Regions from separate parts of the Oceanobacter sp. 5_MG-2023 genome, predicted to be linked through region 2. Evidence: predicted binding sites of a transcription regulator. Region 2 holds the regulator's gene; the other holds the start of a gene.
The links. The regulator sigma-54, encoded in region 2, starts transcription at its own class of promoters, with help from an activator protein. The targets are predictions, from matches to a motif close to TGGCACNNNNNTTGCTNT.

Region 1 (7,406 bases), on a different contig from region 2:
CTACACCATCACCAGCGAAGCCAACTGGCTATACCGGATTGGCCAATATTACGTCGATACCATCAGCCGCTACGATGCCACCGCCAGCCTCAGCAGCCCGGAATGGACCTACACCACCAACGATGATGGCGACAGCAGCGCCAACGTCTATACCCTGGTACATCAGGACGACCAATACGGCTGGCTGATGCGCTACGGCGCGGAAACAGCTTGGAAAGTCGACACCACCGCCAGCAGCGAAGACGACTTCAAGGTCGACACCATCGACTTGTCCGATTACAGCGTCAGCGGTTACAGCACCACACCGGGGATGGTCGATGCCGCCATCGACAACAGCCAACTGTTTGTTCTGACCCAGCGTTACGGCTATGACGGCAACAACACCGCCTACGTCGTGGTGTACGACCTCGACACCCTTATTGAAATTGATACTGACACCAGCACCGATGGCCTGAAAGGCATTCCTCTGACCGTGACCAACCCCACCAGCATGGAACTGCTTAATGGCCAGCTGTATATCGCTGCCCGTGGTGACTACGACGACAATAGCGGCGGCGTCGATGTCATCGATACCACCACCTATGCGATCAGCAATATCATCGATGGCACCACCTTCGCCGAGTTGAACGACACCAGCGTCTCACCGGCACAGTACTACCATGTCAAAGACATCACCGTTGTCAGCGAAGACAAGGCCTACGTCAATATCAATGTTGAAGCCGGATGGAGCACTGTTGCCAGCTACCTGTATGAAATCAGCCCCAACAGCAGCAGCGACCCGGTTGCCATTGATATCAACAGCCTGATGGCCAGCAACGTCAGCGACCCGGAAGACAGCTATACCCTCGGCGATATCACCCTGGATGAAAACCAGCGCCTGTGGGTCGGTATCACCAACGCTACCCAGCCTGGCCTGCTGGTGCTGGATACCGACACCAACAGTGTCAACGGTGACTTTATCAACCTCGATCTGGTACCTGCCTCAATCACCTTCCTGACGGATGAAGTGTCCGAGTAATACCTTTTGTCTGAGCCGTGGGGGCCGGCGCTGCCCGTACCCCACATCCCTCACATCCCTCACTCCCCAAAACCCCAGCCATATCCATCCGTGCCCGCTACCTGCACCCTTTTCTCCCTGGTGACCTGCTCTGTCCCTGCCCAAACCGGCCCTGTCCGTATCCTTTGACGGTATCCATCAGGCCCACACATCAAGACCACAAAAGTCACTACCGCCAATATGGCCAGATATATCTGACAACCACATACCCGAGTGACAATATTTGTCACATTGTACTCAACTGGATACCCCGCTTTTCTGCAAGGCAGGCGATTCAATCAACGCCCACCGGTGGTTTAGCGAACCAGATCACATAAACCTGTTTATTTTAGCCAAAATATACTTGGCACGATATTAGCTTGATATTCTATGTATGCGTATCCAGTGATAGACGCACAGAAGCCAGTGGCTTGAGTCCGGGAAGACCCCCTCTTCAATTTCCCGAACTCACCAAGTGCTTCGACAACGAAGTGTTGGGATGTTTTGGGATGTTTCCCATGGCAAAACCCCTCATAATAGTCATCGCATAACACGTGTAATATTGCACAACCCTAAAATTTTGAGAGTGGAGACTTCCATGAAAACGATGCAAAAAGGTTTTACCCTGATTGAATTGATGATCGTAATTGCGATCATCGGTATTTTGGCCGCTGTGGCGATTCCTCAGTATCAGGATTATATCCTGCGTACTGAAGCCACCAACTCCCTGTCGGCTGCACGCCCACTGCAGTTGTCAGTTAGTGAATACGCCGCACGTTACTCTGCACTGCCTGCTGACTGCGCTGCACTGACTGCTTACACTGGTGTGTCTTGTACTGCTACCGAGCACGCAGCTGGTAATGTTGCCTCAATTGCAGTGGGTAGCAAAGGCGTACTGACCATTACTTTTGGCGCAACAACTGCCGGTGTTCCAGCCGATATCGCTGGGGACGCCTATACTCTGACACCTACCCGTGCTTCTGCTAACGGTTCTGTTACCTGGGCTTCTGCTGTTGACTCTCTCGACGCCAAATACCTGCCACGTGTGAACTAAAACACCTGAGCAGTCAAAGGCCCGCTTCGGCGGGCTTTTTTATAGGCTACGCTTGAGTTTATGAGACTTTCATCACACGTAAACCCTCTATCAACGTCAGGAATTTATATGAAAACAATCGCCGCTGGTTTTACCCTGATTGAGTTGATGATTGTTATCGCGATTATTGGCATTCTCGCCGCAGTCGCCATCCCCCAATACAACGAATATATCCTGCGCACCGAAGCCACTCGCTCCCTGCATGTGCTGCGGCCATTACAATTACAAGTCACCGAATACGCCTCCCGTTTTTCGGCCCTGCCCACCACCGCCGCGGCGCTCACCACGCACTTTGGTATCTCCGATGTGCCAGAAGACCACGGTGCCAGCAATGTGGAATCCGTTACAATCGGTGCCAACGGTCTGCTCACCGCCCAATTTGGTTCGGTTGCCGATGGTGTTCCCGTTGATATTGCGGGCAAGACCTATTCCATCAAGCCAGACCGGAGTTCTGCAGGCCAAATCAGCTGGTCAGCCATTGCCGGTACGCTGGAATATAAATATCTGCCACGAATGAATTAAAACTGTTTACCAGTCGTTGTCTTTCATATCCTGATACTGGTACAGAACGTATGGCTTTGATATGTTGCAACAAGGTTTTTTAAAGAGTATCAATGACATGGCCGTTCTGACTGGCATTTCGAAACGACTGGTTGAACACAACCTGCTCTCACGAGAACAAGCAGAAGAATTGCTGCTTGATGCTCGCGAGAAGAAGACCGGTTTTATCGCCACCGTCGCGGATTCGGGCAAGCTCTCTACCTCAATACTGGCCACGGTGACCGCAGAAGAGTTTGGCTTGCCGGTTATGTCTCTGGATGCTTACGACCTGGAAGTGATGCCACAGGAACTGCTGAGCGGCGAACTGATAGCCAAATACCGTGTTATCCCGTTAATGGTCAGAGGCACGCGCCTGTTTGTTGCCCAGAGTGACCCCTCTCAAATCCAGGCCATCGATGAGATCAAGTTCAGCACCGGCATGACGGTTGAACCTGTGATTGTTGAGCATGATGTATTACACCGCTTGATTGAAAAAATCGCCGCAGCCAATGACTCCAGTATGGGCGATCTTGATGCTGAACTGGATGACGTCGATCTGGAAGACCCGGACGCTGCCGACAAGGCCCAGGAAACGGCGACATCTTCTGGAGAAGACGACGCCCCGATCGTGCGTTTTGTAAACAAAATGCTGCTCGATGCTATCAAGATGGGCTCGTCCGATATTCACTTTGAACCCTATGAAAAACGTTATCGGGTACGTTACCGCACCGATGGCATATTACACGAAGTCGCCAGTCCACCAGTCACACTGACCGGCAAGATTGCTGCCCGGCTCAAGGTGATGTCACAGATGGATATTTCCGAGCGACGGGTTCCCCAGGATGGCCGTATCAAGATGCGGCTTTCCAAAAGCAAGGCCATTGATTTCCGCGTTAATACGCTGCCGACCCTGTTTGGCGAAAAAATCGTGTTACGGATTCTCGACCCCTCGTCAGCCCAGCTGGGTATCGATATGTTGGGTTATGAGCCGTTACAGAAAGAGCTGTATATGCACGCCCTGTCGAAACCCCAGGGGATGATTCTGGTGACAGGCCCTACCGGCTCTGGCAAAACCGTATCACTGTATACCGGCCTGAATATCCTTAACGTTGAAGGCACCAATATTTCAACCGCGGAAGACCCTGCCGAAATCAACTTGGAAGGGGTTAACCAGTGTAACGTCAGTGCCAAGGTCGGCCTCGACTTTGCTGCCGCGTTACGCTCTTTCTTGCGTCAGGACCCGGATGTCATCATGGTAGGGGAAATCCGGGACCTGGAAACTGCCCAGATCGCCATCAAGGCAGCACAGACTGGTCACCTGGTGTTATCAACCCTGCACACCAACAATGCCCCGGAAACCATCACCCGTCTGGCCAATATGGGGGTGCCATCATTCAACATTGCCACCTCGGTTTCCCTGATTATTGCCCAGCGGTTGGCACGACGGCTATGCAAGTCCTGTAAGATACCAGCCGATATCCCCAGGGAAGCCCTGCTTGAAACCGGCTTTACCGAAGAAATGCTCGAAAACGCAGAAATTTATCAGCCCGTTGGCTGTGATCAATGCAAGCACGGCTATAAAGGTCGTGTCGGAATTTACGAAGTGGTTAAAATAACCGATGCCTTGTCTCGTATTATCATGGAGGGAGGCAACTCGATTGAAATTGCTGATGTTGCCCGCCAGGAAGGCTTTAACGACTTACGCACATCTGCCCTACAAAAGGTCGCCCAAGGTGTTACCAGCCTTGAAGAAGCCAATCGAGTGACAACAGACTAACCAGCGGCTGCTATCTTTGGTAGCCAAATGATTTTGCAGAGGCGTTCCAGCAGTTATGGCCAAGCAAGCAAAGAGTATTGATTTTGTCTGGGAAGGCGTCAACAAACGCGGCCAGAAAATAAATGGTTCCCTGTCCGGCCAGAATCTGGCCGTGGTCAAGGCCCAGCTGCGCAAGCAGGGTATTCAGCCCGGCAAGGTCAAGCGCGCACCCCAACCGTTATTTGGCCTCGGTGGCGGTGCTGCCAAAGGCAAAAAAATCAAAACAGCTGACATCAGCTTTTTTACCCGCCAAATGGCCACCATGATCAAGGCCGGGGTACCACTGGTACAGTCATTCGAGATTGTCTCCGATGGGGTCGATAACCCCAATATGAAAGACCTGATCCTGAAGCTGCGTGATACCGTATCCGCCGGTAATGATTTTGCCTCGGCACTGAAAGAGCATCCCCAGTATTTTGATGAGCTGACCTGCAACCTGGTGGAATCCGGTGAGCAATCCGGTGCGCTGGAAACCATGCTCGACAAGGTGGCTATCTACAAAGAGAAATCCGAAGCACTGAAGTCCAAAATCAAAAAAGCCATGGGGTATCCCATTACTGTGGTAGTGATCGCGGCTATTGTTACCGCGATTCTGCTGATCAAGGTGGTGCCAACCTTTGATGCCATGTTTAAAAACTTCGGCGCTGAGTTACCGGCTCCCACCCAGTTTGTCGTCTTTTTGTCTGAGGTTATGCAAGCCTATTGGCTGTACACCCTGGGGGTGATTATGGCTCTGGTTACCGCATTCAAGCATATGATGAGAACCTCCCAGACGTTCCGCGACCAGATGGATTATCTGACTCTGAAACTACCTGTCTTTGGCGATATCATGCACAAGGCCGCAGTGGCTCGTTTTGCCCGGGTATTATCAACCACCTTTGCCGCCGGTGTACCACTGGTTGAGGCACTGGAATCCGTTGCCGGTGCCGTGGGTAACAAACTCTACCGGGATGCGGTACTGGAAGTGCGCCAGGAAGTGGCTACCGGCCAGCAAATGCACTTTGCCATGCGTTCTACCGGTGTATTCCCGAATATGGTGGTACAGATGACCAGTATCGGTGAAGAATCCGGTGCCCTGGATGCCATGCTGGATAAAGCTGCCGAATATTATGAAACCGAGGTGGATGAGTCGGTCGATGGCCTGACCGCCATGATGGAGCCGATGATTATGGCATTCCTCGGGGTGGTTATTGGTGGTTTGATTATCGCCATGTACTTGCCGATTTTCCAAATGGGATCGGTCATGTAACCATGGAAAATCTATCACAACTGTTTGCCCTGATCGGCAGTCACTGGCTGCTGCAGGTTCTGTTTATTGGTGTGCTGGGGTTATTACTCGGCAGTTTTATGAATGTGGTTATTCTGCGCTTGCCAATCATGATGTTCCGGGCCTGGAAGCTGGAATGCCAGGATATCGACCAGCTGCCAGCTCACCCGGCACTGGATGATCTGGACAAACCGTATAACCTGGTAACGCCTCATTCCCATTGCCCCAAGTGCCAAACGCCCGTCAAGGCCTGGCAGAATATTCCGCTTCTCAGCTTTTTCCTGTTAAAGGGCCGCTGCGCTGGCTGTGCCAACCCGATTGGCTGGCGCTACCCCATCGTTGAACTGGTCACTGCGCTATTCAGCCTGACGCTGATCATCGCCTTTCCCTGGGGCTGGCAGCTGGCCGCCATGCTGGTGTTTACCTGGCTGCTGATTACCATGTCGGTAATTGATATTGACCATCAGATCCTGCCCGATACGCTGACACTGGGATTACTCTGGCTGGGCTTGCTGGTGAATACCCAGGGGCTGTTTACCGATCTGAACTCTGCGGTATGGGGAGCTGCCATTGGTTATCTCAGCCTCTGGTCGGTGTTCTGGCTGTTCAAGCTGGTCACCGGCAAAGAAGGCATGGGTTTTGGTGATTTCAAACTACTGGCAGCACTGGGAGCCTGGTTGGGCTACCAAAGTATCCTGCTGATTATTTTACTGTCGTCCGCCGTGGGCGCAGTAGTTGGCATTGCCGGGGTGATTATTCTTGGCCGCGACAAAAACCTGCCTATCCCGTTTGGCCCCTATCTGGCCATGGCTGGCTGGATTGCGGCCTTGTGGGGGAATGACCTGATTCATTGGTACCTGGGCGGTATGCACTGATTCCCGATGAAACGACAGACAGGAGCCATGCCATTGAACTGGGTATTGGGCATTACGGGTGGTATCGGTTGTGGCAAAACCGCCGCTTCGGACTATCTTGCCAATAAAGGCATCCATGTGGTTGATTCTGACCAGGTCGCCCGTCAGGTTGTTGAACCCGGCCAACCGGCCTGGCAGGCGATTGTGGCACACTTTGGTGACGAGGTACTGCAGCCCGACCAGCAACTGAATCGCGCCTGGTTACGCAGCCGGATCTTCGAACATCCACAAGAGCGCCACTGGCTGGAGCAACAGACTCACCCCGTCATACGCCAGCACACGCTGCAACAACTGGCGCAGGCGGCGGGTCCTTATGCCGTTCTGGCATCACCCTTGTTATTCGAGAGTGGCCAGCAGGCGCTGGTGCATCGTACCCTGGTGATTGACCTGCCAGAATCCCTGCAGCTGCAACGCGCCAGCCAGCGTGATGACAATTCCGAAGAACAGATCCGCCGTATCATCAAAGCGCAGATCAGCCGGAATGAGCGATTACAACGGGCGGATGACATTATCGATAATTCTGGCCCGCTGACAGACCTGCAGCAGCAACTCGACCAGCTGCATCAAGGCTATCTGTCGTTTGCGTCTTCGGTACGACCCTCTTAAACATCACAGGACAACGACCATTGATTCGCCAGACGAGGCATCCAGCATGAGCAATTCCCCCACCGCCACACCGACCACCAGCCATTCTGCCGCCAACGATGCCGTGCTGGCGGTTGAATGTCCGACCTGCCAGA
Region 2 (7,406 bases):
GGAGGAATTACGGCGCTTGCGTCAGAACATGCCAGTGGCAGAGCACCGGCGGTTCTGATCAGAGAGGGCTATTCCGTTTCGGTTTTGATAAATTGGAACAGGCTTTTATAGGCCTTGCCGGGCTGGGCATTGTCTCCAGCCATCTCCTTTTGGGCATTACGCACCAGGTTACGCAGTTGCTGGCGATCAATCTGCGGGTACTGATCGATAAAGTCATTCAGGCCGCTGTTGTCTTGCAGTAGCCGGGTACGCCACATTTCATACTGGCGCTGGCGTCGGCCGTAGGCATCGCTGGATGGATCCATCAGGTCGATTTTTTCCTGGATGCCGGCGATGTCTTCATCTCGCATCACGCGGCCGATGTACTGCAAGTGACGGCGTTTGGCACCATGTTGTTTGATGCGGCGGCTTTCTTCCAGAGCGGCATGCAGCACATCACTGATGGGCATATCGTTCCATAGTGATGGGTTCAGTTCGGTCAGTCGTTCTCCGAGTGCTTGCCAGCGCTCGGCTTCCCGTTTCATTTCAGATTTGCTGACCAGCTCGTATTCTTCATCTGGCTGGGAGTCAAAGTCGCTCATACAAGGTTGCTCATTATGGTTCCGACCGTAGTCGCTAAAGTGGTATGCAAGGGATGATCCATAAGGATACCCGGCACATCTAGATATAAATCAGGGTAGCCAGTCCGAGGAATGACATAAAGCCAACCACATCGGTGACCGTCGTCAGGATAACACCACCGGCCAAGGCGGGATCAATACCACGGGCCTTGAGAATTTGCGGCAATGCGGCACCCACCACAGCAGCAGCCATCAGATTGATAATAATCGCGGCGGACATGATCAGTGACAGCTTGATGTCGTTGAACCATACCCAGGCCATAATCGCAATAATGATGGCCCACAACCCGCCGTTGAGGGCTGCGACCAATAATTCACGATGAAAAAGCCAGCGGAAGTTGGCACCACTGAGATGCCCGAGTGCCTGGCCGCGAATCACCAGTGTCAGTACCTGGCTGCCGGCAATACCGCCCATGCTGGCGACAATCGGCATCAGTACCGCCAAAGCAACAACGGCTTCAATGGCCTTGTCAAACAGACCGATAACCGCAGAAGCAATAAAGGCGGTAATCAGATTGATGCCCAGCCAGACCGCGCGCCGGCGGGCGGTTTTGAGCACCGGGGCGAAGGTGTCTTCATCATCATCGAGACCGGCCATGCTCATTAATGAGTGGTCGGCGGTTTCCCGGATCACATCCACCACGTCATCAATGGTGATACGGCCAAGCAGCATGCCATTGGCATCCACCACCGGGGCCGATACCAGATCATGGCGTTCAAACAGCTTGGCGACTTCCGTTTCATGCTGGGTTGCCTGGATCACCATGATCCTGCCGGTAGACATTACTTCGCGCACGGTTTGTTGGGGGTCACTCACCAACAGTTTGCGGATAGGCAAGGCACCGATAAATTCGTTTTGCCGGTTCACCACCAGAAGGTTGTCGGTCATGTCTGGCAGTGACTGGTGACGACGCAGATAGCGCAGCACAACATCCAGAGTAATATCCGGACGAATCGTGATGGTGTCGGTGTTCATCAGACCACCGGCGCTGTCTTCCGGGTAGCCCAGAATGGCTTCAACCCGGGCGCGATCCTGGTGGTCCATCGAGCTCAGAATTTCCTGGGTCACTTGCTCAGGAAGTTGCTGGAGCATATCGGCAATGTCATCGGAATCGAGGTCAGCGGTGGCATCGACCACCTGCTCTGCGCTCATGTCGCTGAGGAACTGACTCTGGATATCGATCGACAGGTATTGCAGTACCTCACCTTCGATGCCTTTGTCGACCAGCTCCCAGATGACTTTCCGGGCTTTGGGCGGGGAGGATTCGATCAGGTGGGCGACATCAACAGGGGCCAGGCCGGAGTTGATGATCCGGCGTACACGTGCCATGGCACCGGACTCGAGCGCTTCGTTCAGGCTGTTGAGTTTGGATCTGGCCTTTTCGCTGAGTTCTGCCATGGAAGCCCCGGTACGGAGTGAATGATTGATTCTAGCCTGAATCACCGAGTGTGGCTATCCGGGGAATACTGAAACTACTCGCATTGATATCGCTAGTGATTTGATTTTATAGGAAACTTTGATTGTTGGAGGAAGTGTTCTGGGGAATATGGCGGTCGTTGACCGCCGTTGTTGGAGGCAAGAACAGGTCAGCTATCGAACGGCTGTCAGGTGTTTTTATTCACCCTCATCAAAGCGACGATTGATCAGGTCGCAGAGTGCGTCCAGTGCTGCCTGGGCATCCTGGCCCTCTGCTTCGATATAAAGATCGGTACCCTTGCTGGCGGCGAGCATCATCACGGCCATGATACTTTTGGCATCGACCATGCGGTTTGGATAACCCACCTTGATGGTTGCGCCGTAGCTGGCCGCGGTTGATACCAGTTTGGCGGCTGCCCGTGCGTGTAAACCCAGCTTGTTGATGATGGTGATTTGCGTGTTAACCATCCAGGCTCCCGAAACGATTGGATTGTGGGTAATAAGCATCAGTGGCTGTGATGGGCAGCAGACCTGAGCTCGCGGTGACGTACCTGTACATTGCCAAATTCTTGTTTGAAGGCTGCGGTCAGGCGTTCTGATAAATACACTGAGCGATGTTGACCGCCAGTGCAGCCAATGGCAATGGTCAGGTAGCTGCGGTTATTTTCGGCAAAACGGGGTAACCAGCGCAACAGGTAAGTACGGATGTCATCAAACAGTTCGGTGACTTCCGGCTGGCTGGATAAAAAATCGATAATCGCCTGATCCTGTCCGGTCAGAGGACGTAATTCATGTTGCCAGTAGGGGTTGGGCAGGTTGCGGACATCAAATACAAAATCGGCATCCAGAGGAATCCCCTGCTTGAAGCCAAAGGACTGGAACAGAATGGCCATATCCGGGGTGACTTTCTCGGCTACTCGCATTTTGATCAGGCTGCGCAGCTCATGGACTGACATGCGGGTGGTATCCAGCGTCAAGTCAGCCAGGTTGGCAACAGGTTCGAGCAATTCGGTTTCGCGCTCGATGGCTTCTGCCAATGAAATATTGTCATTGGTGAGGGGGTGTTTGCGACGGGTGGAGCTGAAGCGTTGTAGCAGGACTTCTTCGGTGGCATCCAGAAATACAATATCGACCTGGCGATACTGTCCGGGTAAGCAGGTCAGTACCTGGGTCAGCTGTTCCATGGCGTCGGGCAAATTACGCACATCGACACTGACAGCGACATTGGCGCGTTTTTCGGCGCTGTAGGGTAAATCCGCCAGTGCGGGCAACAGATCAACCGGCAGGTTGTCGATGCAATAAAAACCGAGATCTTCGAGCACGGCCAAAGCGCTGGACTTGCCTGAGCCAGAGCGGCCACTGATCACAACCAGGCGCATGATGCGGTCTCCGTATTGGTCTGGTTAGTGGTTGGCCAACGCTCGTTGGTACAGTTCCTGATCGCTGCTGGCACTACGCAATTGCTGACGGTAATCATTCTGACTGAAATTTTGCGCCAGTGTGGCGAGAATTTGCAGATGATCGTCCGTTGCTTCTTCAGGGACTAATAAAGCAAATACGAGGTCAACCGGTTGATGGTCAATGGCATCAAAATCGATGGCCTCTTGCAAGTGAAGTAACACGCCGACGGCTTGTTCGCATTGCCGTAAACGACAATGGGGGATTGCGATGCCTTCACCTATGCCAGTACTGCCCAGACGTTCACGTCCAAGCAGGCGTTCAAACACTTCGTCCGAACTGCTGCCGTCAACTTTTTCGGCAATCAGTCCGGCAAGAAACTCCAGCAATTTTTTTTTGCTGGTAATGGCGACGTCGGTACGGGTGCATTCTGGCAGTAGAATATCGGCAATCGCAATGCTCATAGGTCAACCTTGCCCGTGCTGTCGGGCAATCAGTTTTTCTTTGTGTTTCAGGAGTTGACGGTCCAGTTTGTCGGCCAGCAAATCAATGGCGGCATACATATCGTCGTGAGTTGAGGTGGCGTGAAAGTCAGCACCACTGGCATGCAGGGTGGCTTCTGCCTGTTGTCGGCCTTTTTCCAGGGTCAGTGTGATCTGGCCAGAAGTAATCGGGTCGACATGACGCTCAAGACGAACCAGTTTTTCCTTGACGTATGCTTCCATGGCTTCGGTCACTTCAACATGGTGTCCACTGATATTGATGCTCATAAACGGCTCCTTATCGCTCGCTTGTATCGAACAGAGATCGACGCTATCGATCAGATCAATTGTTTCCGCTCATTGGAAGGCGGAATCATCATGGCTTCACGGTATTTGGCCACCGTGCGGCGTGCAACCTGAATGCCCTTGTCGCCCAGCACAATGGCAATTTTGTTATCACTCAGGGGTTTACGCGGATTTTCTTCGCTGATCAGTTTTTTGATCATGGCGCGAATGGCGGTGGATGAACATTCGCCACCGGCGTCAGTACTGACGTGGCTGGAGAAGAAATACTTCAGCTCGAAAATACCACGAGGTGTGTGCATGAATTTTTGCGTAGTGACCCGTGAAATGGTTGATTCATGCATACCAACGGCATCGGCAATATCATGCAATACCAGAGGTTTCATGGCTTCTTCGCCCTGTTCAAAGAAGTCGATTTGGTACTCGACAATTTTGGTGGCGACTTTCAGCAGGGTTTCGTTGCGGCTTTGCAGGCTTTTGATAAACCAGCGCGCTTCTTGCAAATGGTCTTTGAGGAAGGCGTTGTCGGCACTGCTGTCGGAACGTCGCACCAGTGAGGCGTAGTCGGAGTTGACGCGCAGCTTGGGGGCGATATCCGGGTTAAGCTCAACACGCCATTCATCACGGATATTACGAACAATCACGTCCGGTACCACGTATTCCGACTGCTCGGAGCTGATATCAGCGCCCGGCTTGGGGTTGAGTTCTTTAACCAGACGCAGGACGGCTTTGAGGTCTTCTTCCTTGAGCCGGGTTTTGCGCATCAGGGTGGGGTAATCTTTACTGCCCAGCAGGGCGATGTAGTCGCCGATCACCAATTTGGCTTCTGCCAGCCAGGGTGTTTCGGCAGGTAGCTGGTTGAGCTGCAGAATCAGGCATTCACGCAGGTCGCGGGCAAAAACACCGGCGGGGTCAAACTGTTGCAAGCGTTTGAGGACGGCCTGGATTTCATCTTCTTCAACACCCAGTTCCGGGTCAATTGAACCGAGTATGTCGTCGATGGTGGTGTGCAGATAGCCATCGTCATCAACCCCGTCGATCAGCATGGTGGCGATCTCGCGATCGGTGTCACTCATGGGAGTCAGGTTCAGCTGCCATTCAAGATGATCTTGCAGGTCGTCTGTGGTGGCATGACGGGAGTCATAATCAAAGTCGTCATCGCCAACCGGGCCAGAGCCTGAGGAAACCCCGGCCGTGGTCTGGAACGTATCATCCCAGTTGCTATCGACTGGCAGATCATCTGGCATCTTGTCATCAGACCATTGCTCACCCAGTTCCTGGGTGTCGGCATCGGTCGTGGCCGCTGTTGCGGTGACTTCCCTTTCCTGATCTGCATTGGTTTGCTGTGCATCCGGAAAGTCGTCGTGCTCGGACTCTTCGAATTCCAGCATGGGGTTGGAGTCCAGGGCTTCCTGGATTTCCTGTTGCAGATCGAGGGTAGACAATTGCAGCAGTCGAATTGCCTGTTGCAGCTGAGGGGTCATGGTCAGCTGCTGACCCATTTTTAACTGAAGCGATGCTTTCATACAGCGTTATTATTCATCGGTTGTCGGCATGGTCTGTGCATTATACGCCAGCCTGTGAGACAGGGAATGCTTTTCATGGTGGCGAATGAAACAGCGCTGGGCATCATAGCCCTGCAAGCCGATAAGATTCAAAGATGGAAGTCATGACCAAGGTAGATAGCCCGAACCTGTTCGTTGGCGAGTACATCATCAGCGCTGCCTTCGGCAATTATGTGTCCACCGCCTACGATATAGGCTTTTTCACAAATTGCGAGAGTTTCGCGGACGTTGTGGTCAGTAATCAGTACGCCGATGCCACGTGCCTTGAGTTGACGAATGATATCCATAATGTCAGCGACCGAGATCGGATCAACACCGGCAAAGGGTTCATCCAGCAAAATAAAGGAGGGTTCGGCGGCCAGGGCGCGGGCTATTTCGACCCGTCGTCGTTCGCCACCAGACAGGGCCATGCCGAGGCTGGTACGAATGTGCTGAATGTGAAATTCATCCAGTAGCTGTTCCAGCTGTTGCTGACGTTGGGGTTTGTTCAGGTCTGACCGGGTTTCCATGATGGCCATGATATTGTCTTCGACGCTGAGTTTGCGGAAGATCGACGCTTCTTGTGGCAAGTAGCCAATGCCTTTCTGGGCGCGGCCGTGCATGGGCAGATGGCTGATATCGTCGTCATCGATACTGACACGCCCCTTGTCGGCTTGTACCAAGTTGACAATCATATAGAAACAAGTGGTTTTACCTGCGCCGTTAGGGCCCAGCAAGCCGACAATCTGTCCGCTGCTGACCGCCAGGGAAACGTCCTTGACGACTTCGCGGCCGTTATAGCTTTTGGCCAGATGTTCAGCCTTGAGCGTTTTCATGGTTGTACGTCCGTGTTGGGCTGGGGTTGGATAATCACTTGAATACGCTGGTTGTCGTCAGCGCCGCCAGTGCCACTGCCGGATGTTTCTGAGCCACTGGCTGAGACGGTTTCCTGTTCAATGTCATAGCGGATCAATTCGCCACTGAAGAGGTTGTTTTCCTGACGCAAGGCGGCGTCTCCCTTGAAGGCAATTTCCTTGCGGTCGGCGTAAAAATCAATACGTTTGGCCGTCGCTCTGGTGATCGGTTTGTTGCTGCTGACCTGTTGCTGGTAGCGAGCCGGTTGACCTTCGGCAATCGCTTGTTTGAGCGCCTTGCCATCCAGTATCAGTGTCAGACGATCGGACTCGATGGTCAGTGTGCCTTGCTTCAGTACGACATCGCCTTCGTAGACGACCATACCGGTCTTGCGATCGAGTTCGGCGCGGTCGGATTCGATGATCATTTCTTGTTGCCAGTCTTCAGGCAAAGCCTCGACCGTGGTCGCCAAGACACTGCCAAAAAACAGCAGGGCGGTCAGTTTATTGTACATACCGGGTACTCACGTGTGCTTGAAGGTCGAGATGTTGGCGCTTGATATCCAGCGTCATACCTGTTGCATGGGTGATGTTATTGCCATGACGAATGATGACAGGTTCAGAGGTTGAAGCGGTGGCTGATGCGGGCTGGTAAAGCAACAGGCTGGTGGTGATGCTGAATGTATCAGCGTTTTCTGCTGCCGTGGCCAGAGAGCGTATTTCCACCTGCTGGCTGAGTTCAACCTGGCTGTCGGTATCCATAATGCGGCCTGATTGAGCGCTGACTT

Region 1: Q4551_RS03330 (pilin) is a predicted target of sigma-54. The motif match lies at 1,402-1,419, and genes of this name have one in related genera.

What each region holds. Positions count from the first base shown of each region.
Region 1 is NZ_JAUORS010000003.1:67,714-75,119, reverse strand. It holds gene Q4551_RS03335 (hypothetical protein) at 1-1,018, shown strand, start outside; gene Q4551_RS03330 (pilin) at 1,635-2,090, shown strand; gene Q4551_RS03325 (pilin) at 2,199-2,651, shown strand; gene pilB (type IV-A pilus assembly ATPase PilB) at 2,749-4,446, shown strand; gene Q4551_RS03315 (type II secretion system F family protein) at 4,502-5,734, shown strand; gene Q4551_RS03310 (A24 family peptidase) at 5,737-6,627, shown strand; gene coaE (dephospho-CoA kinase) at 6,634-7,272, shown strand; gene yacG (DNA gyrase inhibitor YacG) at 7,319-7,406, shown strand, end outside.
Region 2 is NZ_JAUORS010000007.1:109,912-117,317, reverse strand. It holds gene Q4551_RS06805 (carbon-nitrogen hydrolase family protein) at 1-58, shown strand, start outside; gene yjgA (ribosome biogenesis factor YjgA) at 69-581, opposite strand; gene mgtE (magnesium transporter) at 661-2,019, opposite strand; gene Q4551_RS06790 (HPr family phosphocarrier protein) at 2,236-2,505, opposite strand; gene rapZ (RNase adapter RapZ) at 2,544-3,416, opposite strand; gene ptsN (PTS IIA-like nitrogen regulatory protein PtsN) at 3,441-3,899, opposite strand; gene raiA (ribosome-associated translation inhibitor RaiA) at 3,903-4,205, opposite strand; gene Q4551_RS06770 (RNA polymerase factor sigma-54) at 4,256-5,746, opposite strand; gene lptB (LPS export ABC transporter ATP-binding protein) at 5,875-6,600, opposite strand; gene lptA (lipopolysaccharide transport periplasmic protein LptA) at 6,597-7,133, opposite strand; gene lptC (LPS export ABC transporter periplasmic protein LptC) at 7,123-7,406, opposite strand, start outside.